Regions from separate parts of the Oikeobacillus pervagus genome, predicted to be linked through region 2. Evidence: riboswitches for the same ligand, from Rfam matches in the RefSeq annotation. Region 2 holds a riboswitch; each other region holds the start of a gene.
What was found. A riboswitch is a leader RNA that binds a small molecule or an ion and turns the genes downstream of it on or off. The one in region 2 is predicted to bind S-adenosylmethionine.
Positions count from the first base shown of each region.

Region 1: linked by a shared signal. The riboswitch ahead of J2S13_RS06195 (methionine biosynthesis PLP-dependent protein) and the one ahead of J2S13_RS15210 (YezD family protein) in region 2 are both predicted to bind S-adenosylmethionine.
Region 3: linked by a shared signal. The riboswitch ahead of J2S13_RS02960 (O-acetylhomoserine aminocarboxypropyltransferase/cysteine synthase family protein) and the one ahead of J2S13_RS15210 (YezD family protein) in region 2 are both predicted to bind S-adenosylmethionine.

Region 1 is NZ_JAUSUC010000011.1:67,634-77,792, reverse strand. Features, by position in the region: gene J2S13_RS06230 (spore coat protein) at 1-494, shown strand, start outside; gene J2S13_RS06225 (hypothetical protein) at 591-761, opposite strand; gene J2S13_RS06220 (NAD(P)-dependent malic enzyme) at 977-2,233, opposite strand; gene J2S13_RS06215 (MBL fold metallo-hydrolase) at 2,409-3,233, opposite strand; gene J2S13_RS06210 (ABC transporter ATP-binding protein) at 3,525-4,310, shown strand; gene J2S13_RS06205 (ABC transporter permease) at 4,294-5,058, shown strand; gene J2S13_RS06200 (ABC transporter substrate-binding protein) at 5,145-6,167, shown strand; SAM riboswitch class I at 6,232-6,341, shown strand; gene J2S13_RS06195 (methionine biosynthesis PLP-dependent protein) at 6,410-7,516, shown strand; gene metC (cystathionine beta-lyase) at 7,523-8,698, shown strand; gene J2S13_RS06185 (M42 family metallopeptidase) at 8,951-10,003, shown strand; gene J2S13_RS06180 (NupC/NupG family nucleoside CNT transporter) at 10,099-10,159, opposite strand, start outside.
Region 2 is NZ_JAUSUC010000061.1:1,176-11,334, forward strand. Features, by position in the region: gene J2S13_RS15195 (acetyl-CoA hydrolase/transferase family protein) at 1-412, opposite strand, end outside; gene J2S13_RS15200 (hypothetical protein) at 663-1,229, shown strand; gene J2S13_RS15205 (NAD(P)H-dependent flavin oxidoreductase) at 1,307-2,299, shown strand; SAM riboswitch class I at 2,620-2,725, shown strand; gene J2S13_RS15210 (YezD family protein) at 2,800-2,958, shown strand; gene J2S13_RS15215 (glycine betaine ABC transporter substrate-binding protein) at 3,164-4,060, opposite strand; gene J2S13_RS15220 (ABC transporter permease) at 4,060-4,908, opposite strand; gene J2S13_RS15225 (quaternary amine ABC transporter ATP-binding protein) at 4,909-6,159, opposite strand; gene J2S13_RS15230 (GbsR/MarR family transcriptional regulator) at 6,383-6,937, shown strand; gene J2S13_RS15235 (solute symporter family protein) at 7,166-8,692, opposite strand; gene J2S13_RS15240 (DUF485 domain-containing protein) at 8,689-9,072, opposite strand; gene J2S13_RS15245 (hypothetical protein) at 9,420-10,159, shown strand, end outside.
Region 3 is NZ_JAUSUC010000005.1:782-10,940, forward strand. Features, by position in the region: partial or broken gene J2S13_RS02940 (spore germination protein) at 1-538, shown strand, start outside; gene J2S13_RS02945 (spore germination protein) at 546-866, shown strand; partial or broken gene J2S13_RS02950 (GerAB/ArcD/ProY family transporter) at 870-1,967, shown strand; gene J2S13_RS16980 (Ger(x)C family spore germination protein) at 2,036-2,479, shown strand; gene J2S13_RS02955 (Ger(x)C family spore germination C-terminal domain-containing protein) at 2,489-3,271, shown strand; gene J2S13_RS02960 (O-acetylhomoserine aminocarboxypropyltransferase/cysteine synthase family protein) at 3,505-4,812, opposite strand; SAM riboswitch class I at 4,937-5,052, opposite strand; gene J2S13_RS02965 (competence/damage-inducible protein A) at 5,186-6,418, opposite strand; gene pgsA (CDP-diacylglycerol--glycerol-3-phosphate 3-phosphatidyltransferase) at 6,571-7,149, opposite strand; gene J2S13_RS02975 (helix-turn-helix domain-containing protein) at 7,282-8,199, opposite strand; gene J2S13_RS02980 (DUF3388 domain-containing protein) at 8,209-8,997, opposite strand; gene J2S13_RS02985 (DUF3243 domain-containing protein) at 9,116-9,373, opposite strand; gene ymfI (elongation factor P 5-aminopentanone reductase) at 9,464-10,159, opposite strand, start outside.

The DNA.
Region 1 (10,159 bases), on a different contig from region 2:
AAAATGTGAGCTGTCAAGAACTTAAGGGGATGATAGACCGTCATTATCGGTTTGTTTCTGATTGTTATAATATAACCGTTGAGGCCTTGTCTACGGGGCAAAAACCGTCACATCCTACACAAACTTATATGATGCAACAAGAAAATGAGGTTGTTTTTGGAATGCAATCTTCACAACCGAAGAAACCTTGTCAATCCATTTCAGAAATCAATAGTGAAAAAATTTCTAGTCAAATGTTGGGTCTAATGAAATCAGCTGCCACAACTTATGCTAAAGTGGCTACTGAAGTGACGAATCCAATTCTTCGTAGAATGATTGCAGATAGTGTTCCAAACTACATCGAAATGGCCTATGAAATTTTTCTTTATCAAAATAAAAATCAATATTATCAAGTGCCACAGTTTGATCAGCAAACTACGCAACAAATGGTTTCTGGATTTGCCCCTAGTCAAGGACAAGTGAAATTTTCAACAAATCCTTCGGGAACCCATTAATAAGAAAAAGCAATCGACAATTTGTCGATTGCTTTTTTGGAATTTCCACGATGAATGCATATGTGGGGAAATTCCAGTTGGTTTTAAATACCATCATTATTTCTTTGAAAATTTGGATTTTTTATTTGTCCATTTCGAACCATTTCCACGTTTAGTTACAACATTACAATGAGATATGGAGACATCTTGAGTTTCCTTTTGAACAGGAACAACCTTAGGGTTGACAATATACATTAGTGGTTTCGGATGAGACCGCCTATTTTTCATTTCAAATTCCCCCCTGATCACCAAATCACGAGAAAGCAGATACCTTATTTAAAATAATGTATGAAACCAAATGAAAAAGGTGAAAACCGGATGGAAGGGGAACTTTTTAGATGAAGTTGGGATTTCCTGGATGGTGCCTGGCACCTGGAAAAAAGCACCTGAAAAAACCCCACAAATTAATTGTAGGGTTTTGGTACAATTTGATTTTGATGTGATTACATGATCAGTTCTACGGGTTTGACTTGGATGGCAGAAAGTTGGTAGGTTTTATTTTTTAAACTTTCGATATCTATATGTTTTCTTGCCACTCCTGAATCCATAGCAGCTTTTGCTACTGCAGCTGCAACTTCTGGAGCTACGCGAGCATCAAACGGAGAAGGGATGATGTAGTCTTCATGGAGTTCGTATTCTGAGATTAAGGAAGCAATTGCATAAGCCGCCGCAACCTTCATTTCTTCGTTGATATCTGTTGATTTCGTATCTAATGCCCCACGGAAAATTCCTGGGAATGCTAGAACATTATTCACTTGGTTTGGATAGTCTGAACGGCCTGTTCCAACAATTTTCGCACCTGCTGCTTTTGCCTCTAGCGGTAAAATTTCTGGGTCAGGATTGGCCATTGCAAAAATAATTGGGTCATGATTCATCTTTTTAATCATTTCCTCCGTTAAAGCGCCAGCAACGGAAACACCAATAAATACATCTGTTCCTTCGATGACATCAGTTAACGTTCCGCTTATTCTTCCATGGTTTGTCATTTCAGCAATTTGGTCTTTCACTGGGTTCATACCTTCTGACCGGCCCTTATAAATAGCACCTTTTGAATCACACATTATGATCTCTTGTACATTAAAGCTTAATAAAAGCTTGGCAATGGCCATTCCAGCTGCACCCGCTCCATTGATGACAATTCTTAAATTTTCAAATGATTTTTTTGTTAGTTTTAAAGCATTGATTAAACCAGCTAATGTAACAATAGCAGTTCCGTGTTGATCATCATGGAAGACTGGAATATCAAGTTCCTTTTTTAAACGTTCTTCAATGATAAAGCAATTTGGAGCCTTAATATCTTCTAAATTGACACCACCGAATCCAGTTTTTAGAAGTTTAACTGTTTTAATAATTTCTTCAATGTCATTTGAACCGATACAGATTGGGAATGCATCGACACCAGCGAAGTTCTTGAAAAGAATCGCTTTTCCTTCCATAACCGGTAAAGAAGCATCAGCACCAATATCACCTAAGCCTAATACAGCTGTACCATCTGTTACGACTGCAACCGTGTTTGCTTTCATTGTAAAATCGTAAACTTTTTCGCTGTCTTCATGTATTTCCCGACATGGCTCAGCAACACCAGGGGAATAGACTAGGCTAAGATCTTTTATATCCTTCACGTTTAACTTTGCGCTCACCTCTAATTTTCCTTGGTGGTAACGGTGAATATCTAATGCCTCTTGTTTCAAATTTTTCATTTTGTTATTTCCACTCCCTTAAAAAAGTCTCTTTATCACAACCACTTCCTGTATTAAGACAGTTGTTCATATTTTTATTTATTATATAACAGACATTTCGAAAATAGCAACAAAATTTTCTGAAAATTTTAAAATAATTTATAATTGGGCAAAATTAGAGGGTGCCAGGCACCCTCTAATTATTGGGAATTGCGATTTCTTTGAAGTTGCAGCTTAGGTTTTCTAGGCCTTTTGTTAATTCTTCTCCTTCTATAGCAAAGCCGTGTCCGGTTATGGCGTAGGCTGGTTTTAGGGCTTCAAGGATTCGGACTGAGTGCCAAGCAGCTTTCCAAACTGTTGTAAAATAGGCTGGGGGACCATGAATTTCTTTCTCCTGTGTTATAACAGCTAAAGCAGATTCTTGCTTCACTGTAATAAATGCATCTCCAGCAATTAAAGCGCTATCTTCATGCCGGAATAAGGAAATATGTCCTGGTGTATGTCCCGGTGTATGGACCCATCTCCAACCATCCATGTATGGAACCTTATGATCGATTGGCAAGGCATGAATACGATTTTCAAGATTAATGGCTTCATTTGGATATAAAGGAGAAATCAAACTCATTAAGCCGCCTCCTACTGTTGGATCCGCAGGTGGATAATCTTCTTTTCCCGTTAAGAAAGGTAATTCTTCCTCTTGAGCAAATATAGGAACATCCCAATGCTCCAGTAATTCAGATAATGCTCCAACATGATCAAAATGTCCATGGGTTAAAATAATGGCTTTAGGCGGGATCCCTCTGAAACGTTCTTCAGCAGTTTGCAGAATGGACTCTGCAGCGGGCCCAACTCCTGCATCAATTAGAACCCAGTGATCACTACCTCTTTCCCCAACAAAACATACATTGACTATCATCGTGCGCAATACAAATAAATCGGGAAGGACTTCATACCCTTTTTCCGCTTGTGCAAAGAAAGGCTGAAATAATGGTTGTTGTTCCTGATTCCCTTGGATATCCATCAGAATTTTCCCCCTCACTATTTTGATAAATAGAACGATTAATCACCGACCAAACGATAGGTTGAATGAATAAAATACTTTCACATTCATCACATTCATCACTTTCTTCAATTATTTTTAAAATTATCCATATATAGATAGGATGCTTGGAATGAAATGAACTATTCATTTTTTTATTGGCAAATAAATTTCAAAATATAGCGAGAAATAATTGACATTATCGTGTGAAACGCTATAATACTAATTAATCCGATTTAATATATAGGAATTATAATTAAAGTAGGTGAAAGGATGTTTTTACAATTTAAGAATCTTTCAAAAAAATATAAAAATCGTCATATGACACAAGATGTGTTAATGGATATAAATTTTTCAATTGAAGAGGGGCAATTTGTTTCGATTATAGGCCCATCTGGTTGCGGTAAATCGACTCTATTATCGATGGTTGCTGGATTAACCAATGCTACAACGGGCGAAATTTTCTTAGAGGCGAGTCCAATTATTAAGCCTGGAATCGACCGCGGAATGGTTTTTCAACAAGCTGCATTATTCCCTTGGATGACTGTTGTGGAAAATGTCATGTTCCCTTTAAGAAAACAAATGAATAAGAGTGAAGCGAAGAAAGTGGCTCTCCGTTTTCTACAAATGGTGCAATTAAGTAATTATTCCGAGCACTCTCCTCACGAGTTATCAGGGGGAATGCAACAACGGGTAGCAATTGCTCGAGCTTTAGCAATGGACCCAAAATTATTACTGATGGATGAGCCATTTGGGGCATTGGACGAACAAACTCGTTCAAGACTTCATGAAGAACTTGAGAAGATTTGGGTCGATACGAAGAAAACAATCGTATTCGTTACCCACAGTATTAACGAAGCGATAAAGCTTTCAGACCGGATCATCGTCATGGGGACTCGGCCAGGTAGAATTATTGCAGATCTTGACGTTAATCTCCCCAGACCTCGTCAATCTAATCAAGAGGAAGTTGCCATACTTGAAGAAAAAATAGTCGATCTCCTGAAAGGTGAGATTGATAAAGTCGTTAAAGAGGAATTAGCTTATGCAGCGGGTAATTAAACAAATTGTCTTCTACGTCCTCTTTATTGTCATTTGGGAAATGAGTGTACGTGCTGGTGGATGGGGCCCAGACATCATGCCAAAACCGACCGATGTATGGGAGGCTCTTATCCAAGGATTCATAGACAAAACACTTATTTATGATTTAGGTGCAAGCTTCCAAAGACTATTGATTGGATTAACGATCGCACTTATTCTAGGGACATCGTTAGGAATTTTATTGGCTAAATCGCAAACAGCAGATGACACATTAGGATCACTTATTCTAGCTCTTCAGAGTGTTCCTAGTATCGTTTGGCTGCCACTAGCAATCATGTGGTTTGGATTGAATGAAAAAGCGGTTATTTTTATCGTCGTTCTCGGTGGAACATTAGTCATGACAATCAATATGCGAATTGGTATTAAAAATGTTTCCCCACTGTATATTAAAGCCGCACAAACAATGGGTTCTTCCGGATTTGATTTGTTTATCAAAATTATATTTCCAGCTTCGATCCCGTATGCGGTAACAGGTGCAAGACTTGCATGGGCATTCGCATGGAGAGCTTTAATGGCGGGGGAAATTTTAAGTACAGGTCCTGGTTTAGGATACACGTTAAAATACGCTTCAGACTTTGGAAATATGAGCTTGGTCATTGCGGTGATGATCTTGATCGGAGTTATTGGTACAATTGTCGATTTACTATTTTTCCAACGTGTTGAAAAGAATGTGATGAGACGTTGGGGATTAGAGCAAGCATCGTCTTAATAGTTGCTAAAGCATCTTCTTCATGTGTTATTAACCGACAAATGTAGGGATTTTACCATTAGAATGTTAAGAAAGGGGATAAAATGATGAAAAATTTCATGAGTTTTTTCGCGGTAGTCTTATTATTACTAGCAGGTGTCCTAGCTGGTTGTAGTTCGGAAAAAAGCTCAGGTTCAGACGACGGCAAGAAAAAGGTTGTCATCGGCTTTTTCCCAAATATTGACCATGTTCCAGCAATGATTGCAAAGGAAAAAGGATTGTTTGAAAAAGTATTAGGGGAAGATGTGACTATTGAATATAAAACATTTCCCGATGGCGGTGCTTTTATGACGGCCCTTAAGACAGGGGATATTTCAGCAGGTTTAGTAGGACCAGGTCCAGTGATGAATCATTTTGCGAATGGAGCCGATGTGAAAATTATTGCAGGCGGATCTTCTGGTGGAACGGTCGTTGTAGCAAGTAAAAAAAGTGGCATTCAAACCGTTGATGATCTAGCAGGTAAGACATTTATTACTCCTGGGGTTGGATGTACACATGATGTTCAATTTGAAACATTTGCCAAGGACTACGGTCTTAAATCTACTCGAATCGGTGGAACGATGAAACATACTACTGGAAATCCAGCACAGTATGCAGGGTTGTTTCAATCAGGAAAAGTTGATTTTGCTTCCGTTCCTGAACCATGGGCTTCCTTGCTAGTGAAAGAAGTAGGTGCAAAGGTCATTGTTGACAGTGATAAAATTTCTTTTGGCACGACTTTACCTAACTCCGTTTTAGCTACAAGTGGAAAATTAATTAAAGAAGATTCAGCATTAGTAAAAAAAATAGTGGATGCTCATAAAGAAGCCATTCAATTTATTAATGAGAATCCAGAGGAAGCGAAAGAAATTGCCATAAAAACTATTAAAGATATTACAAAACAAGAATTAGAGAAAGATATTGTAGACCGTTCTTGGGAAAGAATTCATTACACATCTGAAGTAAATGCAGATGTTATTCAACAATTTGCCGATTCTTCCTATGATCTTAAGTTTTTAAAAGATCAGCCAAAATTTGCAGAACTAATTGATAAACAATTCTTAGAAAATAAAAAAGTAACAAAAAAATGATTGCATTTTCTCCACCAATCCGTTAAATTAATAGAAAGACAGAAATTTTTGAAAATTTAATATTTTCTTATCAAGAGAGGCAGAGGGACTGGCCCTATGAAGCTTCAGCAACCGGCTAATTAAAAGAGCAATGGTGCTAAATCCAGCGAACAATCCTAGTTCGAGAGATGAGAAGAGGAATCTTGTTGACAAAAGCCTTCTTCTTACAGAAGGCTTTTTTATTTTTACTTAGAGGTGAGAAAATGGGTTTTAAAGACATTCAAACAAAGTTAACTCAGATTGGAAACAGAAGTGAAAACATTACGGGAACCGTCAATCCACCTGTTTACTTTTCTACTGCTTATCGACATGAAGGGATTGGGGTGTCGACGGGCTATGATTATGTTCGAAGTGGAAATCCAACTAGAGACATTTTAGAAAAGGCCATTGCCGATTTAGAACATGGAGATGCTGGCTTTGCATTTAGCTCAGGAATGGCGGCGATTCAAACGGTTCTTTCATTATTCGATTCTGGTGATGAATTTATCGTATCAGCGGATCTTTATGGTGGAACGTACCGCCTTTTTGAACGGGGATGGAAAAAATATGGACTATCTTTTGTCTATGATGATTTTCAAGATTTAACTAAGACAAGGGAGAAGATCACAAACCAAACGAAAGCTATTTTTGTTGAATCTCCGACTAATCCGATGATGCAAGAAGTGAACTTAGATGAGGTCGCTCATGTAGCAAGAGAAGAGGGGGTGTTATTGATTGTGGATAATACATTTTATACTCCTTTTATTCAGCAGCCTATTTTTTCAGGAGCTGACATTGTGATTCATAGTGCAACAAAGTATTTAGGGGGACATAATGATGTGCTTGCGGGACTTGTCGTTACTAAAGGGGAAGAACTTTCGGCCAAACTAAAAGAATATCAAAATTCAATTGGTGCAGTATTATCTCCATTTGATTCGTGGCTTCTTATTCGTGGAATGAAGACATTAGGTTTACGAATGGTTCAACATGAAAAAAATGCTCAAAAAATAAGTGAATTTTTACGATGTTGTGACGATGTGAAAGATGTTTTATACCCGGGACGCGGTGGGATGCTTTCTTTTCGATTGCAGAAAGAAGAATGGGTCAATCCATTTTTGCAAAACTTACAGCTGATTACATTTGCAGAAAGTTTAGGAGGAGTAGAAAGTTTTATCACCTATCCGGCAACACAAACCCATATGGATATGCCTTATGAAGTACGTTTGGCTAATGGAGTTTGTAATCGGTTGTTAAGGTTTTCTGTTGGGACGGAGGGAACCGAAGATTTAATCAGGGATTTACAAAACGCGTTTAAAAAAATGAAGGAGTGAAGAAGAATGACTCATCAATCGTATACATTTCAAACTCAATTGCTTCATAACCAACATAAATTTGACAAGGAAACAGGAGGGGTAAGTGTTCCAATCCAGCTTGCTTCTACATTTCATCAGCCAGATTTTGATCAGTTTGGAAAGTATGATTATAGCCGATCGGGAAATCCGACAAGAGAGGCATTGGAAGAAATGATTAGCCAACTTGAGGGAGGGGTTAAAGGATTTGCTTTCTCATCTGGAATTGCAGCAATTTCTACGGCATTTCTTCTTCTTTCAAAGGGTGATCATGTACTTGTTACCGAAGATGTTTATGGTGGAACGTACCGGATGATTAACACTGTGTTGAATCGTTTCGGAATTGAACATACATTTGTCGATATGACGGATTTGGACACAGTTGCTTCAAATATTCAAGAAAATACAAAAGTGATTTACATGGAAACACCGTCGAATCCACTGCTCAAAGTGACCGATATACAGGGGGTCGCCAAATTAGCGAAAGCCAATGGATGTCTCACCTTTTTAGATAATACCTTTTTAACGCCTGCCTTACAGCGACCGCTAGACTTAGGGGTAGATCTTGTTCTTCATAGTGCGACGAAATTTTTGGCGGGGCATAGTGACGTACTTGCTGGATTGGCCGTTGCGAAGGATGAAGGATTAGCCCAACAATTATACGGATTACAAAATGCCTTCGGAGCAGTATTAGGAGCTCATGATTCATGGCTTGTTCTTCGGGGATTGAAGACACTTCACGTACGATTGAAACAATCATCAGAGTCTGCAACGAAAATAGCGAACTATCTAAACAACCATTCAAAAGTAGATGAAGTGTTTTATCCTGGACTATCCACTCATCCTGGACATTCCATTCAAACGCGGCAAGCAGAAGGACCTGGGGCTGTTCTATCGTTTTCATTAAGAAATGAGGAAGCTGTAAGAAACTTTATTCAACACGTTCGAATTCCTGTTTATGCTGTTAGTTTGGGGGCGGTAGAGTCGATCCTATCCTATCCCGCTAAAATGAGTCATGCTGCAATGCCAGAAGCTGAAAGAAAGAAAAGAGGAATTTCTAACGGACTATTAAGATTGTCAGTAGGTCTTGAAAATGTCGATGAATTAATAAAGGATTTTGAACAGGCATTCATTCATGTTCCGGAATCCTCAGTAATTGTATAAAAAAAGGAATTTTAGGCCTTTAAAACTGAGTAAAAACATAAAAATACTATGATCTATTTAGAGGAAACCTTCAATGTACAAGAGATGAAAGAAGCTCTTCATTGAAGGTTTTTTTTATCCGCCTCGTAACGAACAGTAAAGCTTCACTGAATAGAGCTTTAAATTATCTTTATAAGCATTGCGGGATTACTGTTTCGTTCAATTAGGATAGAATAGAATTGATAAAGTAATTAGAAAGGGGTCGAATAGATCATGACATATCCAAATACGAAAGAAACGATGAATTTAATCCAACAACTAACATCAATTCCAAGCCCAACTGGAAATACATATAAGGTCATTCGCTTCGTGGAATCCTATTTGAAAGAAACAGGATATGAAATGAAGAGGAATAATAAGGGGGGATTACTCATCACGATCCCCGGTGAAAATGAAAAACGCCAACGTTTTTTAACGGCACATGTTGATACATTGGGGGCTATGGTGAAGGAGATTAAAAAAAATGGCCGATTGAAATTATCCATGATTGGGGGATTTAAGTGGAATTCAGTTGAAGGGGAGTATTGCCAAATTGAAACGAGCTCCGGAAAGTTATTTTCAGGAACAATCTTAATGCATCAAACCTCTGTTCATGTCTATAAAGAGGCAGGGGATGCAAAAAGAAATGAGGAGAATATTGAAGTTCGCATTGATGAAGTGGTCAAAAATGCCGAAGATGTTCGTGCTCTTGGAATCGAAGTAGGAGACTTTGTTTCTTTTCATCCTCGAGTAGAAATATCGGACAGTGGGTTTATCAAATCTCGTCATCTTGATGACAAAGCAAGTGTTGCCATTTTGCTTCAATTAATTAAAAGAATAAAAGAAGAAAAGATTCGTTTGCCTTTTACAACCCATTTTTTAATTTCAAATAATGAGGAAATCGGATATGGAGGAAATTCCAATATTCCTGTTGAAACGGTTGAATATTTAGCAGTTGATATGGGAGCGTTAGGAGATGGGCAAGCATCAGATGAGTACACAGTTTCAATTTGCGCAAAAGACTCAAGTGGCCCATATCATTTGGGGTTACGAAAACATTTGATTCAATTAGCCGAAGAAAATAACATTGATTATAAAGTAGATATTTATCCTTATTACGGTTCAGATGCCTCAGCAGCTATTCGAGCTGGAAATGACATTATTCATGGATTAGTAGGTCCTGGAATTGATGCTTCTCATGCATTTGAACGGACACATGAATCCTCATTACACCATACTGAAAAACTTCTCTATGCATACGTACAATCAAAGGCAGTTGAATGTTAATGGATGAATCCCTTAGTCCCGAATGATCTTGGACTAAGGGATTCTTTCAATGTTTGAAAAACTAGTTGGTCTAAAGGAGATTCATCCCTTAAAGTCTACATGAGCATTCCGGCTATGGCTGCACTTAATAAAGAAGCAAGTGCCCCTGCTAGAACA
Region 2 (10,159 bases):
CAACTGTATAATCACAATTGGTTCCTAATGAAAAATATCCTTCTTCATCCATTGGAGATACAACAGCCATGATCACTTGATTACTTGTGAATTGTTTCAGTAGCTTTGGAACATCGGAAAAATGGTTTGGAAGAAGGTCAATTTTCCCTTCATTAAACGCTTTTCTTTCATACGCTCCCATGAACATACTAATAATTTGAAGTCGTTCTCTTGGTACAGAAATGATTTCTCTAGGTGTGAACATTTGGAAAAGGCGATTTCCTCGTAACCCCATATGAGTTTCTAATGCTTTCATTAGAGTAGGGGGTTCTGCTACTAATATAGGAGTAATAATATCGTCTCCGGGTTCAATCAAGGATACAGCATCTTGAGCTGACATTCTTTTATCTTGGTATTGACGGATCCAATCCATCTTCATCCCTCCTGGTGTGAGCTATTTTAATGTTCTGAAAATACTATACTATAAAAATAGACAAAATCATAGCAAATCTCCTTTTTTTAACATGGAAAAGAAAAAAAGATCGAAATTTTGTCTATTATGTGGAAATATCCCCTATTTCCCTCCTTTTTTTGAATTAATCCGCCTTATGATGAAACTTTCCGTCTAATTTTTCGTAAGAATGGGTATAGGGTAATAGGCAGGGAAGAGAGAGGTGCAGGAAATGGCTGAATTACAAACTAAGTTAATGCAAAGGAAAATCGTCATGATTACGGTGTTATTTATCTTATTGGTAATAATCATCTTTCTTATTTTCAGTCCTTTTTCGGTGGAAAGAAAAGAGGAGAGATATGTGAGGAAAATGAATCATATTTATTTGTTAATGGCTCGAAATAAAAAACTTGCAAATGATTTAATACAACATTACGAGAAGAATATTGGAAATCCTCCGGAGAATCCTCTTTTTTATCAGGAAAGTAATAGTTGGGATCAGCTAAAAACCAATTATTCAGAACAAATTCAAGAATTACAGAAAGGATATGAAACATCTAGCCAACTACTACAGGATCTTCCAGAGCCACCAGAGCCTTATATTACATGTTATTCTTTACTTTTGGATGCACATATCCTTTATCGACAATACATAAATTTAGCTCTTCATCCGACCGGAACGATTGATGCATATAGGAAAAAACAATTGGCTTTATATGAGGAAATGAATGAAAAGTTTTTGGAGCTTGAAAAACATTTAAAGCTCCAAAAACATATAAAAGTACGATTTACAAATTAGTTGAACTGGATAATTGAATAAATTATAATAGGATAGATTTCATTTATCAGAATTTTCTAATTAAGGGAGGAAGAGATGTGAGCAAGGAATTATTAAATCGTTGGTTAGGTCAAATGAGGTTGCCGGCAATATCTGCTCCAATGTTTTTAGTCTCAGGACCAGATCTTGTAAAGGAATGTTGTATGAATGGGATTATTGGGTCATTTCCAGCACCAAATGCTCGTCCAATTGAACAATTAGATGGATGGATGGGGCAATTAACAGAACAATTGTCAGAAGCGAAAAAACGAGAGCCCAATAGAAAAATAGCGCCATGGGCAATGAATATTGTCGTCCATAGTTCATATAGTCGTCTAGAGGAAGAATTGAATTTGATACGTAAATATCAGCCTGAACTTGTGATTACGTCATTAGGTAATCCGAAAAAAGTAGTGGAAGTTGTTCATAATTACGGTGGACTTGTTTTTTCAGATGTGAGTGATGCTTCATTCGCTCGAAAAGCAGCTGAATCTGGAGTAGATGGACTCATTTTGGTGGCGTCTGGAGCAGGTGGACATTCAGGAAATATCAATAGTTTTTCTTTTGTTGATACAGTCCGCTCTTTTTGGGATGGAATTATCATTTTGGCTGGCGGAATTTCGACAGGATATGGGATATTAGCAGCTCAGGCAGCCGGTGCAGACTTCGCCTATATGGGGACACGCTTTATTGTAGCAACCGACAGCATGGCTAATGATGAGTATCGACAAATGCTTGTCGACTCCACTCAGGAGGACATTATGTTAACGAATGCTTTTTCAGGTGTTAATGCGAATATGCTAAAACCGAGTATCATTCGCGCAGGCCTAGACCCAGCGGAATTAGAGAAGAAAGAGAAAATTGAGTTTGATAGTATGCATAAACAATCCAACACAAAAGCATGGCGTGATATTTGGTCAGCAGGTCATGGAGTGGGGGCCATAAGAGAAATCCAGACAACGGCCCAAATTATCGACCAGTTGGAAAAAGAATATAATGAAGCCATCCAGCTCATGAAAAGCAAGATTGCTAAAGTTAAACAATATAGTTAATTTTTAATATACAAATAACAAATAACGGGATATATAACTTAAAAAGACTTATGAAATCACCAATTCCACTTAGAATAAGCCCAAACAGGAACGGGAAATATGCTAAATTTATCACCTCAATATCATTACTTTCACTCAAATCAACATAACAAAGACAATCCAAATGCAAAAAAAGGGATGTTCACCGGCGAACATCCCTTTTCAATCGTCTGTAAACGGAGACTTTTGTTATGAATTTCCTATTTTTTTATAAATTTAAGTAAACACAGTTGACAACTAGGAATTGTCAACATACAATAAAGACAATCAATGATTGATCACTCTTATAAAGAGAGACGGAGGGAACTGGACCGATGATGTCTCGGCAACCATTAGCTATGTTAACTGGTGCCTCATCCAGCAGGGAATCGTCCTGAAAGATAAGAGGAAAGGGAGATGATTGCGGCCTCTTGTTCAGGGGTCGTTTTTACATGAATAGGGAAAGGTTAGGGGGAATGATCATGGGCAACCCTTCTTTAAAGGATACGGAAAAGGTCAATATTATTTTAAAAGCATTAAAAGGGATAGAATTTGGAACGATTCAGATTACGATTCATGAAGGACAAATTGTGCAAATTGATCAAACGATGAAACAAAGATTTCCGTTAGAAAAAAAATAATTTTTTGCTGACCGGACGTCCGGAGGCGATAGATTTCTCTTAGCTAGTTCAAAAATCTCCTAAACTTTTGGATCGGTATGAGGGAGGTCGGAAAAGGAAGGGGGAGATTAGACAATCGATGTGAAATATAAAGGGCAATCTTGCAGAGGGGAATTTTCCATCAAACAGAAAGAAACCACCTTGATGGTGGTTTCCTTGTACCTAATTATTTTAAATCTTCAATAGAATTGATGTCCATATAACTTGGAACAACTAAGCCGATTTTAGTTCCTTCTAGGTTTGCCCCTAAGTCTTCAAATTTACCATCGAATTTCTTAGCATAATCTTCATGTGTCACTGGAAGCCATGCTGCGACGGAAGCATCAACACTACCATCAGCTACGGCTGTCCACATTGGACCTGCTTCCACTTGATTTAATGTTACTTTAAAGCCAAGATCCTCTAACACTTTTGCAAGAACATTTGTACTGGCGATTTCACTTGCCCATGCTACATAGGCTAATTCGACTTTTTTACCTTTTACTTCTTTTACCCCTTTTGTCCATTTTTGAACAAGGTTTTTGTTGTCTTTTATCCATTGTTCAGCGGCTTTATCTGGTTTCATGCCATCTTCAATTTTCACCATGACTTCGCCCATATCGTCTGATGTCCAGTTAAATTGATCCAACACTTTATAGGCTTCTGGTAGATCTTTTTTCAAGTCTTTTCTTGCGATCGTATGAATATTTTCTTCTTCGCCATAAACACCTTTTGGATCTTCAAGAAATTTAAGATCAAATTTTGAGAATTTCCAGTGAGGAATCCACCCTGTAACGATAATAGGTTCCTCTTTGTCATAGGCCTTTTTTAAGGCTGCTGTCATTGCGGCTCCTGATCCCTCAACAATTTCCCAGTCATTTAATTCATATTCTTTGACTACTTTTTCGGTTGCTTTCATTACTCCCGCACCTGGGTCAATTCCGGTGATTTTGTAATCTACACTTTCACCAACAGAGCTAGCTTTCTCATCCTTAGATTTACTCGTTTCATCTGAACTTGAACAAGCAGCTAGACCAATTGTTAAACAGGCTGCAGCACTTATTTTTAAAATATTTTTGAACATTAAATGGTTCCTCCTTGTTTTTTCTTCCCGATATTTTGGGTTATTCGGTCTAAAACAATGGCAACGATTACGATTGCCAGTCCCGCTTCAAAACCGGTCCCGATTTGTAACTGTGTAACGGCTCGATACACTTCTGCACCAAGGCCTGGTGCTCCCACCATGGAGGCGATTACGACCATGGAAAGGGCGAGCATAATGCTTTGGTTTAATCCAGCCATAATGGTAGGCATGGCTAATGGAAGTTGTACTTTCATTAGTTTTTGACCTGTGGTTGAACCAAAGCTTTCGGTTGCTTCAATTAAATCTTCAGGCACTTGCTTAATTCCTAAAATCGTTAAGCGTATCGTAGGTGGCATCGCAAAAATGACCGAAGCCACTACACCTGGCACCATTCCGATGTTAAAAAAGAAAATGGCTGGTAATAAATAAACGAATGCCGGCATCGTCTGCATGAAATCTAGTAATGGTGTAATGATATGGCGGACGGTTTCATTTTGAGAAGCCCAAATCCCTAATGGAATGCCAATAATGGTTGATAGAAGGACTGATGTTAGCACAAGGGCAAGTGTATCTAGCATTCCTTCCCAATAACCTAAATAATCAATAAATAACAATCCAATTAGAGAAAATAAGGCGATTCTCCACCCAGCAAATTTCCAAGCTATAAGTGAAATGATGATGGCTAGAAAAATAGAAGGGGCGATATTTAACAAGGAAACGAGTGATTCAACCGTTGTCTCTAAAAAAAGGGACGTTTGATCAAATACCCCACTAAAATTAGTCGTTAACCATTCAATTCCCGCATCGACCCAATCGGCAAGGGGGAGTTTTGGCAATGAATCTTTCATTTACTTCACCTCCTTAGAAGGTGCGACTTCAGAAAGTGGTTCAGATAGGTAATCATTTATAAAGGAGTCGCTCCCTGTAAGTGCTCCAATTACAGCACCTTTTACGAGAAGTCCCTTTAATTTATTTTGATCAACGACGGCGACGGGGATCGAAGCACGAGAGACTTTTTCAAACAAATCAATGAGTAATGTTTCAGGAGAGACAATGTCTAGATTTGTTGTCATACAGTGAGAGAGAGAAAGGTTCTCTTCAATGGCTTTTTTCGCTTGTTGGGCGGTAATAGCCCCGAGTAATTGTTGGTGCTTGTCCACAACATAAATAGAAGAGATTCCGAGATTTTTCATTCGTTTTAGGGCGACTAATGGTCCTTTATCCACATGAATAGACTCTGGTCGTTTCATAATATGGCCCGCTGTTAACACTTTGGAAAGATCGACATCTTCAACAAAGCGTTCTACATACTCATCGGAAGGATTCATTAAAATTTCCTCTGGAGTACCAATTTGAACGACATTTCCATCCTTCATTAAGACAATTCGGTCGCCTAGTTTTAACGCTTCGTCTAAATCATGAGTAATGAAAACGATTGTTTTGGCCATGGAAGATTGTAATTCTAATAGTTCGTCTTGCATTTCTTTCCGAATAAGAGGGTCTAGGGCGCTAAAAGCTTCATCCATTAATAAAATATCGGGATCATTGGCAAGGGCTCGGGCAAGACCGACACGTTGCTGCATTCCCCCACTTAGTTGGTTCGGATATTGCTGTTCATATCCTTCTAATCCAACCAGTTGTAATGCTTCTGTGGCACGTTTTTCTCGCTCTAGTTTTTGGGTCCCTTGAATTTCTAAACCATATTCTGTATTTTGCAGAACGGTTCGATGGGGAAATAAAGCAAATTTTTGAAAAACCATACTAATTTTTTTTCGACGAATTTTTCTTAATTGTTCTTTATTCATATTAGTAATATTTTCGCCATCGATGAAGATTTCCCCTTGTGTAGGCTCGATCAATCGATTGATCATTCGAACGAGGGTTGATTTTCCGCTCCCCGATAAGCCCATAATGACAAAAATTTCACCCTCAAATATATCGAAGGAAGCTTGATTTACTCCAACTGTACCACCGGTTGTTTTTAAAATTTCGGCTTTGGATTTCCCCTCCTTCAATAATGAGAGTGATTTTTTTTCGTTTTTTCCAAATAATTTTGTTACTTTATTTACTTTGATTTTTACATGTTGTCCATTGTTCATCCTTCCACCTCTTGTCTAAAACTACATGCTATCTAATATTTTACATATTGTTCAATCCTGAACACAACCAGCAAATAACGTGCTGTTCTATCGTGTACTTTGTACAGAATAAACTGTACATAATAAATATGGGGAATTCAGAAAATTACTGTCGTTTTCTCTCGGATCCTCTCCTTTACTTCTATTCGATTGAAAAGTACGCTATACATAATGAGAGTGAAGGATGTGTTTAACATTGGAAAAAGAGGCAATAGCAAAAGCGAGGGAAAGAGTGATCGAAGCGATCGCCTATAATATTCATTTATATGGAGTGACCCCCTCCATTGGCCGACTGTATGGTTTACTTTTCTTTCAAAATGAGCCGATGACATTGGATGAAATGAAAACAGAACTACAAATGAGTAAGACGAGCATGAGTACTTCGGTAAGAACACTTGTTGATATGAAAATGGTCAGAAAGGTTTGGAAAAAAGGGGAGAGAAAAGATTTATATGAAGCGGAGGAAGATTGGTTCCAGACATTTATCAATCTATTTACTGATCAGTGGCGGGAAGGAACCGCAATCAATGTACAAGCCATTGAAAAGTCGAAAGCAGAACTTGTAGAATTATTAAACCAAGAATCGCTGGATGAATCATTACGAGAGCTCATTCAAATGGATATTGAGAAATTATCTTATACATTAAAATATTATGATTGGCTAAACCGACTAGTCGATCGTTTTGAATCACATGAAATTTTTAATTTCGTTCCAATAGAAGAAAATAATGAACAATAAGAAAGTGTCGTGGAAATTGTAAAAGTGGGTGGAAACAAAGGAAGAGAAAGGAATTGTGAAGGGGATGCCCGAAAGAGGAGTAGCCATCGGTCATTCTTGTATATGGTTGTTTAAAAGAAATGGCGGAAACATTTTCGGGTTTAAAATGGCCAATCATCCGAACAGATGAAGAACATGATTTAAGTGGCACTATGTAGGAATATTCCTACCTAATGCCACTTATTTAGATTATTTCAGTCCTGTATTGGCTTTTACGGTGACTTCTGCAAATTTCTTCTCATCGCGATTGCGAGAAAGAACGGTTCCCAAATAGGCTCCGATAAATCCAACAGGCACTGAAACTAGGGCTGGATTCGTTAAACTAAAGAGTGGGTCTCCAACAAAGATCGCCGCACCCGGTTCAGGACTTATAACATTGGGGCTTATCGCTACAAGTACAAGTGCTGTCAATAAACCAGAAAGCATTCCTGTGATGGCTCCAGTTGTATTAAATTTTCTCCAGTAAATCGTGAAAATAATGACTGGCAAATTGGCACTTGCTGCGATACAGAATGCAAGTGAAACAAGGAAGGCCACATTCATTTTTTGAGCAAAAAGTGCAAGCAAAATAGAAAGGATGGCAACAGAGATCGATGCATATCTTGCGGCAAGCATCTGTTGTTTTTCAGTTGCTTTTCCTTTTTTGATAATTTGTCCATAAATATCATGGGCAAATGCTGATGCACCTGATAATACAAGTCCTGCAACAACGGCTAAGATTGTGGCAAAGGCTACAGCTGAAACGAAGGACATTAAAAATTCCCCACCGAGAACTCCTGCTAGAAGCGGGGCCGCCATATTTCCAGCCGCATTGGCTTTAATAATATCAGTGGATCCTACGAAAGCGGCAGCTCCAAATCCAAGGAAAATCGTTAAAATATAGAAGATTCCAATTACCCATGTAGCTGTGACAACAGAGCTGCGAGCGGTTTTTGCATCTTTTACTGTAAAAAAGCGCATTAAAATATGAGGTAAACCGGCTGTGCCGAGAACGAGCGCTAATGTCATGGACAAAGTATCAAGTGGGTTTTTATATTTTACACCCGGATTTAAATAGTTCTCACCAAGGGGTGTTGCAGTCTTCATTTGATCGAACATCGTAAAAATATTGAAATTAAACTTTGCTAATACAAGAACAGAGATGATCACCGTTCCGATCATAAGCAAAACGGCTTTGACGATTTGAACCCAACTTGTCGCGGTCATTCCACCAAAAAGCACATAGATGGTCATCATGACCCCAACAAATAGAACCGCAATTTTATAATCCATTCCAAGTAAAAGTTGGATTAAGGCACCTGCGCCAACTAATTGCGCAATCATGTAGAAAATGACAATGGTGAGTGTGCTTAATGCTGCAACAGCACGTATTTTTTTTTCGTTAAATCTAGCGCTAATCATGTCAGCAAGAGTGTATTTGCCAAGATTACGAAGTGGCTCAGCCACAATGTATAATACGACAAGATAAGCCACTAAATAGCCAAGGGAGAAGAAAAATCCATCAAAGCCATTTAAGGCGACTGCTCCTGCAATTCCTAGGAAAGAGGCTGCAGATAAGTAATCACCTGCAATAGCAAGTCCATTTTGCCAACCGGTTAATCCTCCACCAGCTGTATAAAACTCACTGGCCGTTTTCGTACGCTTAGCTGCCCAAAACGTAATGAAAAGGGTAATTCCAACAATGACAACGAAAAATGTAATGGCGACTGCACTCATAGACGTTGATCTCCTTGTTCTAAATTTTCGATTATTTCATCAGACATTTGATCAAATTTATTCGCTTTTTTGACATAAACAGTACATAATACCCACGTCATTATAAATTGGGCAAAAGCAAAGACCCATGCCCAGGAGATCCCCCCCACTGCAGCCTTATTCAGAATAGTCGTGTAGGAAGTTAAAATAGGTAAAGTAAAGTAAAAGACCAAGAAGAAAATTGAGAATGGAACGAGAAAATTTCGTTTTCGTTTCACAAGATGTTTGAATTCTTCACTTTCAGATATTTGTTCATAATGAACTTGTTTTAATGTGGTGTTTGTTACTTCTTCTTTGTTTAAAGCTTGTTGAGGTACAGTTTTGATTACTGTGTTCCCCATGAACATCCCCCCGATCATTTCTTAAAAATATTTTAAAAATTCAGAATTATGATTATATTGTAAGAAATTTCTTACAATTTATCAACAAAAATGTTAAAAAAAGTTCATATAATTTCTATTGACATTTTAGAAAACTATTAATATATAATAATTTTTTCAAAAAAAGTAGGACATCTAATAGGGGAGGGATGAGGTATTTGGAATTTTTGCACAATAAAATCCAATATAATTCCACCTTCTTGAGCTAAAAAAAGATAACGACGGGGGAGAATGACTGTGGCCATTTAAAAATAGATCCATTTTTGTATATAATAAAGATAATATTATGATGACAACAGGAGGATATTATGGAAGGATCACAGTTCGCCCAGTCTCTCGTTTCTCTCAAAGGGGATCATTTACGATATGTATATGTTCTACTTTGTAAAATGAATATATGGGACTTTGTTTCTTTAAAAACGAAGGATTTCTTTTCGAAAGAACAATCTCAGCATTTTCTTACATTAATAGAGAAAGAGGCAGAATCGCTTGCATCCATTCGCGACGAAGAATTGCAGCTCGATCTACTTCTTCATTTAAGTAAAACATGGAAGCTGGAAAGTCGTTTTTTTGATCTGACAGAAGAAATCGAAAAGCAATGTACTGATATAGTCGACGATACGTTTGAGCTTATGTCGAAGCAGTTTAAGGAATTTGATTCTTTATATGAATCATTATATGACCATAATAAATTAGATGCGATCATTCATTGGCAAATGAAGCAGATTTTTGATTATCTACAAGATAAGAAAGGGGAAAATGAATGGCATCTTTGGATTTCTGATATTCTTGATTACCTTCATTTTTTACCGGATTACCAACAGGAGCAGTTAAAAGAGGCGGTGCAGATTTCTACTCTTGAACCGAAAGAGTTGCAAAAAGTGATCGAAAAACAGGGGGTGTTATTATTATTTACCGCCATTGTTGATCGTACAGGATTTGCCTTTTATAAACATCTTCTTCAATCATTAGCGGAAAAAACAATGAAGATGGAAGGACAATCTAGTACAACGATGTTTTTTAGTTGGTTATTAAACCCGAATTTACT
Region 3 (10,159 bases), on a different contig from region 2:
ATCCAAAATCAAGATTGATACTCCCTTAGAGTCTGGGATTATTGAGCAATGGATCGAAGACAATGCTTTGTCTCCCTTCCCACAGTTTGTGAATACGGAAAGACCAGATAGAGTAATATCTGGATTATTAAAAGGGAAACTCTCAATTATGACGGAAGGCACCCCTTTTGTCCTTATCGCGCCTATTACGATTGCTGATACGATTGATACTCCAGATGATTATTATGAGCGTTGGTTTATCGGGGCATTAGTACGGATATTACGGTTTCTCGCGATGATTATTTCAATCTTTTTACCCGCTTTCTATGTTGCACTTGTGTCCTTTCATCAAGGATTAATCCCCTCAAAACTCGCATTTTCCATTGCTGCATCGAGGGAAGGAGTTCCTTTTCCAGCATTTGTGGAAGCCAGTATGATGGCAATTACAATGGAAATGTTACGAGAAGCAGGTTTAAGGCTCCCAAGCCAATTGGTCAAACAATCGGAATCGTTGGGGGTTAGTCATAGGAGAGTCAGCTGTACGGGCTGGGTTTGTTAGTACGATTATGGTGATTGTCATCGCGATCACGGCCATCGCTTCATTTTCCTTACCGTTCTACAGTCTTGCGATGACCTACCGAATTTTATTATTCGGTTTTATCATTGTTGCTAGTCTACTTGGTTTATACGGAATCGTTCTTGGATTTATCATGCTTTCCATTCACTTAATTAATTTAACAAGTTTAGGAGTTCCATACGGAAGCCCTTTCGCTCCTTTAAATGTATATGATATTGGAAACTTCTTCTTCCGTGGACCAATAAAAACAAAGTATAGACGGCCTGGATATTTACAAACGATCGATGATTATCACACCGGAGAAAGGTAGATTATGAAAAAAGTTCACCATAAAAGCCAAATTTCTGACGGAGAATTTATGATATCTGTTGCTTCCATTGTCATCGGGGTAGGGGTATTTCAAATGCCAAGATTGATTGCAGAGAATACAATTGCAATTGACGGCGTGTTTGTGATTATTCTCTATGGTATTATCGTTCTGGTTTCAGCATGGATGATGGGAAAAATCATTCATCAGTACCCAAGGCAACCATTTTTCGAAATTTCAAGTACTCTGATTAAAAGACCATTCGCTCGGATATTAACGATTATGTTTGGGGTTCACTTTGCCTTATTAGCTGGATATGAAATTCGGATCATTTCAATCGTCACTCAGCAATATTTATTACCTGAGGCTCCTTTAGAAATCGTAGCCTTATTATTTTTATTCGTCATTCAATATGCTTTATTTAGTTCAAGCATTACCATTATTCGATTAAATGCCTTATTTTTTCCAATTGTCATGATTATTACTATTTTATAGGCGAGCTTAAATTTTCCAACTACAAAGTGGGGAAACTATTTACCAGTATTCTCAACGGACTTTAAAGGACTTTGGTATGCGATTACGGAGGGGTTTTCTTCTTATATAGGTTTTTCTTCTATATTGTTTTATGGCTTTTTGGTCGGTAATTCTAAAAAAGTTCCACAATCAGCGATTTTAGGCGTAATCATCTCTACTTTAGTCTATGTGATGATTTTTCTATCCTGCTTAGGGATCTTTTCCACGTATGGATTACAAGACATTCAATATCCTACGATCGAGCTTGGTAAAGAAGTGGCGATACCTGGGGGTTTTTTTGAAAGATTTGAATCTATTTTTTTCACCATTTGGATTATGACGGTGTTTAATACAACGTCCATGTCATTTGGTGTGTCTGTCCTAGCTTTTAGCTCCATAATCAAAAAGCTAAATCGTCAAAAATGGATTTTAATTCTTTCTCCTTTTATCCACTTAGTCGCCCTGTTTCCTGAGGATTTGAATGAAGTTGATTTGTATAGCCAGTTAGTTAGCATAATTGGGGTGGTTTTCACTATTATCGTTACACCCTTACTATTTATGATTTCTAAATTGAAAAGGAGCCGTCAATGAAACGAATCATTCTCTAACATCTGATTACAGCTCTATTACTCCTAACCGGTTGCTGGGGAAAAGTTGAAATTGAAAATCGTGGATTTGTAACTGGGGTTGCCATCGATTCGGCTAAAAACGCTCAACCTAAATCTACAGACAAAATGTTGTCCACTACTTTTCAAATGATTGTACCTAATGCCTTTTCGCCAGAAGGGGGGCAATCAGTCGCTTTCAAGAATTTCACGATCGACAAAGGGAGCATCTTTGAACAAATTCGTGAAACGTCGACAAGGAGTAGCCGATCATTATTTTTTCAACATTTAAAAATCATGCTAGTTTCTGAAGAGCTTCTAAAGACACCACATCAATTGACTAAGCTTATTGATTTGTTATTACGAGACGATGAGTCACGAAGAAATATTAAAGTGATTATTACGAAGGGAAGATCAAAAAAATATTTGGCTATGAAACCCCCAATCGAAAAAGTACCCTCATTATACATTGAAGAACTATCAAAAAATTCAAAGTGATCCCCAGAAATGTATGAGGCCCTTACTATTGGGAATTTGCAAGAGGATATATTAAGAGGAAATGATCTTGCTTTTCCCTATTTAAAAACGACGAAAACGAATGAGTACCATTTAGAGGGAACTGCTCTCGTCCACCTAGATTCTGAAAAAATTGTAGGCGTTTTAAATGGCGTTGAAACGAAAGTGCTAAGCGTATTAAACAAAAAATTCAAAAACGGCTTATTCAATGTAAAGTATCATGACGATGATATCGTACTTGAAATCAAAAGGCTAGAACGAAAGCTCAATGTAAAGTGGGAAGATGATGAGCAACCTTCTTTTAAAATCAATCTATCATATGAAGGGATTGTTGGAGAAGTCTACAGTGATCAATTTCGTTCAAGAAAAGATATCAAAAAACTTGAGAGAGTTTTTAATATGGAATTAAAAAAACAAGCAGATCGTCTTATGGCTGATTTACAACGTCAATATAAAGTGGATATGATCGGACTACAAACCCATCTACATAAATATCATTATAAAAAATGGGAAAAACTAAAAAACGATTGGACAACTGGAGAACAATTATTTTCAAAAAGTCAAGTAGATCTTGAGGTTGAGGGTGTTTTAAGATATGGTGGTGCCATTTTAAACAAAAAAATGAAAGGAGTCATTGATATGGACATTCTTCTAAAGTTCCTTGGATTCATCCCTCCCTATTTAATTATTGGGGCAACTGTACTCTCTTTCATGGTACCAATGATTTGTATAAAAGTAAACGAAAAATTTCGACAATTGTTTAACCCTACTTAATCCAAAGGGTTATATCAGGGGAAACAAAAAATCGCAAAAATTTCAAAGCAAGATAAAGTGAAACTTCATCCCCCACTGAATGTTAGTTGACCTTATCGGACCTTTTGGGGCCGTAATCCTCCACCTATCTTCTTTGTTTCCAAATCATTTTGGAGTGGCCCGTTAAGGCGGGTTAAAGTTGTTTTTCAATTAAAAAGGGACCTCCTAATTAAACTGGAGTCCCTTTTTAATTATTATGCTTCTACTTTATCAAAAGCGATCCCTGTTGCTTTTTCAATCGCCTGATTTAAATCGGCAATTAAGTCTTTTGGTGATTCAAGTCCAATGGATAAACGAATTAATTCTTCCGTTACTCCTGAAGCTTTCAACTCTTCACTACTTAATTGTTGGTGTGTAGTGGATGCTGGATGAATAATTAATGATTTTCCGTCCCCTACATTAGCAACATGTGACCATAATTGAATATTGTCGATCAATTTTTTACCCGCTTCACGGCCACCTTTAATTCCAAATACAACTATCGAGCCGAAACTATCTCTTAAATATTTTTTCCCTAATTCATGTGAAGGGTGATTTTCCAAACTAGGATGTGACACCCATTCAACAGCCGAATGATTTTGTAAGTAATCAACGAGGACTTTTGTATTTTCAGCATGTTTTTGAATGCGTAGATGTAATGTTTCTAATCCTTGAAGTAATAAAAAGGCACTGTGTGCGCTCATGGACGGACCAAAGTCACGCAATAGTTGAACACGTAATTTAATCGCAAAAGCAGGACCTTCAATTTCAGCATACTTTATGCCATGATAAGAATGATCCGGCTCAGTAAATCCTGGGAACCTTTCACTATTCCAATTAAATTTTCCACTATCTACGACGACTCCACCAATGACGGTACCATGACCACTTATCCATTTTGTTGCGGAATGTACAATAATATCTGCTCCCCATTCAATTGGGTTCGCCACATAAGGAGAAGCAAAAGTATTGTCCACAATGAGTGGAATCCCATTTTCATGCGCAATATTGGCAATTTTCTCTACATCAAGAACATTCAAACTTGGATTTCCAATAATTTCCCCGTAAAGAGCTTTCGTTTTTGGTGTAATCGCTTTTCGATAGTTTTCTGGATCTGTTCCATCCACAAATTTCACATTGATCCCATAGCGTGGTAAAGTTGTGGCAAATAAATTATATGTACCACCATATAGGCTAGAATCTGCCACAATTTCATCGCCTGCATGAGCAAGATTTAAAATAGAAAAAGCAATAGCTGCCATTCCTGAAGATAAAGCAACCGCCGCAGCGCCACCTTCTAATAAAGCAACTCTTTTTTCAAATACATCAACCGTAGGGTTCATTATTCTTGAATAAATATTCCCCGGTTTTTCTAGACCAAATAATGCTTTAGCATGGTCTGTATCTTCGAATACGTAAGATGTTGTTTCATAAATTGGAACAGCACGAGATCCCGTTGTCGGATCAGGGATTTGCCCTCCATGTAATAAAATCGTTTCTAAATCCCAATTTTCTTTTGTCATTTTAAATTCCTCCCTTTCTTTTTAACTATCTTATAAGAATCCCTAAATACGATGATAATAAGAGGATTTTAATAAAATTAAAACCCTCTTCACTGAAAGAAGAGGGCGTGTATACACGATTCCTCTCTTATCTTTCAGATCCTTTCTGACCTGTAGGACTTAGCACCTTTTCAAGTAATTTGCCACCTGATGGTTGCCGGGCTTCTTCGGGCCTATTCCCTCCGCCACTCTAGATAAGAGTCAAAATATTCTTTTAGTTTTTACCCTTGAGGAAAGTATAGAATATTCCTTCTACTTTCGTCAATCCCTTTTTCGAAAAAATACATAAAATCGATCGGAATTAACGCACTTCATCCTTTTCTTCATTGATTTTTTATAATAATTGAAGGACATAATGACATCCGTATTTAACCGTGCGTTTCCGAATCCCATTTCTACTACCAACAAGTTGCAATAGAAAAGCTTTTGTTTCTGATCCCTTTTCAGCTAGCCCAATCCAGACCGTCCCTGGTTTCTTCCCTTCTAACGAATCGGGCCCTGCAACACCTGTGAAACTAATCCCATAATCGGTTCCAAATTGGGTCATTACGTTTTCGGCTAGTTCTTTCGCACATTGCTCACTTACTGCACCGAATGTATGAAGTGTTTCATTGGCCACTCCTAGAATTTGTTCTTTTACTTTATTGGAATAGCAAACGATGCCACCTTTGAAAATTTCACTCGTACCTGAAAAAGAGGTTAATTCACTTTGAAATAATCCACCCGTTAAGCTTTCAGCACAAGCAATCGTCTTCTTTTGTTCTTTTAAAAGTTTGACCATTTCCTCCATAATGCTAGACTGATCATATCCATAAAAATAACTACCTACTCGCTCCATTATTTTTTCTTCTACTCGCTGAATCAAATCTTCTGCCTTTGCATTTGGTGAATTTTTTGCTGTAATGCGGATCGTCACTTCTCCGTCTCCAGCAAGTGGGGCAATAGTAGGGTTGTTCTGCAAAAGAATTAGATCTTCTAAATCAGTTTCAAGCTGCGACTCCCCGATTCCGAAAAAACGCAATACTTTGGATTCAATTTTTTCAACTTGACCAATTAATTGCATTAATAGTGGTTTTCCAAATGAAAGAAACATGGGTTGCATTTCCTTTGGTGGCCCTGGTAGTAACATGTAGGAATTTGTTTCTGTTTTCAAGAACATTCCTGGGGCCATGCCATTTCGATTGGGTAAAACCGTAGAATCTTCCATGACAAGTGCTTGTTTCTTATTATTCTCCGTCATTTTTAACTTCGTTTTTTCAAAAAAAATTTGAATACTCTCTAAAGCTTCTTCATCATATATCAGCTGTTTCTTTACATGGTTGGCGATCGTTTCCTTTGTTAAATCATCCTTGGTTGGTCCAAGACCACCGGTAAAAATAAGCAAGTCTGCTCGTTTTTCTGCCTCTTTGATGACCTGCAAGAGCCGATCTGCATTATCCCCTACAGCTGTATGCCGAAAAACATCAACTCCTATTTCCGCAAGATGATTCGAAAGAAATTGCGCATTTGAATTCACAATTTGGCCAAGCAAAAGTTCTGTTCCAACAGCTATTATTTCTGCATTCATACTACTCCTCCTTGACATAAAGGGGATGTCCCAAAATGCTTAGATAACTTGAGCATTTACGGAACACCCCCATAGATTAACGGGCTGTATGCCCCTTAAGAAACTAAAAGATAAAAATGGGGGGAAAATCCCCCATCAATCGTGAGTTTAACCTATTTTGAATGTTTAAACACATGACGATTCAAATAAAAATAATCACATCCAGACCAGATGGTGAAAAAGGTGGCCACCCATAATGCAATATCCGCAAATGGGAAGGAAAAGCTTTCAAACATAATATTATGTAGTAATAAGGCTGAAATTGCGATAATTTGCGTCCAAGTTTTGATTTTTCCTAACATATTCGCCGCCACAACTTCTCCTTCTCCCGCCAAAATAAGGCGTAAACCTGTTACTGCAAATTCACGGCTAATAATAATAATCACAATCCAAGAAGCTGCGTATTCTAGATCGACTAAAACAATGAAAGCCGCAGAAACAAGAAGTTTATCTGCTAAAGGGTCTAAGAACTTTCCTAAATTTGTGACTAAATTATATTTTCGCGCATAATGACCATCGATCCAGTCTGTTGTGGAGGCAATAATAAAGATAAGCGCCCCAACAAAATGTTGCACAGGCATCGTTGTACCAAGTAACGTTATATCGCCCCATTCAAATTGAACAAGCATAATAATTAAAAAAATAGGAATTAAAAAAATCCGAGAAATCGTAATCTTATTAGGTAAATTCACAGCAGTACCTCCAAATTTCAACATTTCCATTATGGAAAACGCGTTTGTAATTAAGTGCAAGGTGGAAAGTCAAATCATTAGACACTCAAAATATCGGCTACTCGATTTGACTTCTCCTCCCTTTTAATTACATTATTCTTCTTTCTTTTCAAATTGAATTTCAATATCCTGGCGTACAAGATCTGTTGCTGACTGCTCATATTTAAGCGTTTGCCCGTTCACTTTAATCTCTGTGTCTGGCGCAAAACCGACAACAATCTTAGCAGCAGTTTGACCTGTTAAATCATGTTCTTGCGATTCACCATTGCGCAGCATATTCGAAAAGTATTTTTTCCCCGTCCCATCTGAGATTTCAACCCATGTCTCGCCTTTAGATGTTACAGTGAGTTTGAATTCATCTGTATTTTCTAATTTGTAAATGGTTTTTCGGCCATTTGTACTAACCACTTGAATGGCTTGGTCTTTATTCGATTTTTTCTTCACTTTTTTCTTTTCATCTTTTGCTTCTTTCTTCGTTTCTTTCCCTTTTACTTCTTGCTTATTATCAGCTTTTGAATCTTCCTTAGATTCTTCTTTAATATTTTGCGATTGATTTGATTCTTCTACTTGTACAGTTTCTTCTTGTTTTCCGTCATCACTAGGGTTGCCACCTTTAAGTACCCATACAAGGAAAATGGCTCCAATGATAAAAGCGGCGACTAATATTTGGGGCAAATAATCAAAAAACTTTGTAGACTTTGTCGGAACTGCTTTCGTTGATGTTGTTTTCACATTTGTGATGCGCTGTGGTACTTCATCTTCCTTTGCAGTTGGAATGTCATCCTTGTACTCATCAAACAACTCTTCTGGGTCTAGTCCAACCGCCTCCGCATATTGTTTTATGAAAGCACGTACATAAAACTGCCCAGGCATAATATCGTAATTACCTTCTTCAATACCGATCAAATATCTTTTTTGGATCTTTGTCATTTCTTGAATTTGCTCAAGAGATAATCCTTTTGCTTTCCTAGCTTCTTTTAAACGATTTCCCAATTCCGTCAAGTTAAACACCTACCAATACTAAAAGTCGAATCCATCGAGGTCAGATTCTGGAAAGAACTGATTTTGCACGAGTTCATATGTAATTTCTTCCTCTGGATGATGGCGTAGTTCAATAATATAATCAAAATCGTCTATCGAATATTCACTGTTTTGAACAAAAATATCTGGATGTTCGATTACTTTTGCTGCCGGTAATCTCATAATTTCACGCACAAGTTGCCAATGACGTTCGCTCGCCCTATTGGTAGAAACAACACCATCAATGATAAAAATATTGTCAGATCGATACTCCTCTCGAATTAACTGATCCCGAACGGTTTGTTTTAACAAGGTGGAGGAAACGAATAGCCACCTTTTATTCGCTGAAACACTTGCCGCAACAATAGATTCTGTCTTTCCAACCCTAGGCATCCCTCTAATTCCTATTAATTTATGCCCTTCTTTTTTAAACATTTCGGACATAAAATCTACTAACAATCCGATTTCATCTCTTGTAAAATGAAAAGTCTTCTTGTCATCAGCATCTCTTTGTATGTATCTTCCATGGCGCACAGCAAGCCTATCTCGTAGTTTTGGTTCCCTTAGTTTGATTATTTTAATTGTGTCCATTGTTCGTAAAATTGATTCGAGTCGAACAATTTGATATTCATTTTGCGCTAATAAAAGCATTCCACGTCGACCTTCATCGACCCCATTAATTGTAATGATATTAATAGAAAGCATCCCTAATAACGATGAAATATCACCTAGTATTCCGGGACGGTTTGTTTTAATTTCATATTCGAAATACCATTCTTTCTTTTCCATAATATCCTCCGTATGACACGTTCACGCATCCTTGGAAAAATGATCAACTCTTTCATCTATATATAATATCTGATTTTAGCCAATTTTAAAAGGAAAAAGAGAGGGAGAACCCTCTCTTTTAGCGAGAACCGTTATTTTGAACTAATTTCACCATTGTGCTGGCAATCGCTTGTTGCTCTTCTGGAGAAGCAACAGACCAAAGATCAGATAAAACCCTTTCTTGCTCATTTTTTGGATCTACTTGTTTTGCTAAGTAATCCCCAACTTGGTAAGCAAGATCATTAATGACTTGTTTGTCCATTCCTTGGCCTTGCGCTTGATTTAAGCGGTCCCCTAAAAAGCTTTTCCATTGGTCCCAATTATGAAGTACAGACATTCTATCATGACCTCCTTTAGTGAGATACAATAATAGTTTGCAACGGTTCCTGTAAAATATGCATCATATTCAATCGGGAAAAATATTTTTTTATGTATACCAACCGCCATTCACACTCAATATTTGACCCGTAATATAACTGGATTTCTCAGATAGTAAAAACGAAACTACATTGGCAATTTCATATGGTTTTGCTAGTCTGCCAATGGGAATTTCCTCCGTCAAAAGTTCTAATTCATCCTGAGAAAATCGACTCATCATATGCGTTTCAACTGCTCCTGGTGCCACTGCATTGATGCGAATACCGCTGCGTGCTGTTTCTTTCGCTAATGATTTTACAAATGAAAGTTGGGCTCCTTTCACTGTCGAGTACATCACCTCACAAGCGGCACCTGTTTGTCCCCAGATCGAGCTAATAAATACGATATTCCCATGACCTAGCCGGTAAAACTTCGGTAAAAGCTTTTGAACAATCTTAATGGGGTTTTTTACATGTACTTCCCAAAGTTGATCTAATTCCATTTCGGAAAGATCTTGAAAAAGTCCATATACCGCTTGCCCACTTGAAAAAACGATCGCATCAATCGAAAAAATATTGGATACAAGCTTTTGTACTCCTTCATCGCTCGATAAATCAGCCTGAATCGGAATGATTTCCAATGAAAATGGCTGTAAAGATCTCATTAAAACTTCGATTTCATTTCGATTTTGATGATAATGTAAATAAATATTCCAGCCATCCTTTGCTAGTGATAATGCGATCTCTTTTCCAATCCCCCCACTAGC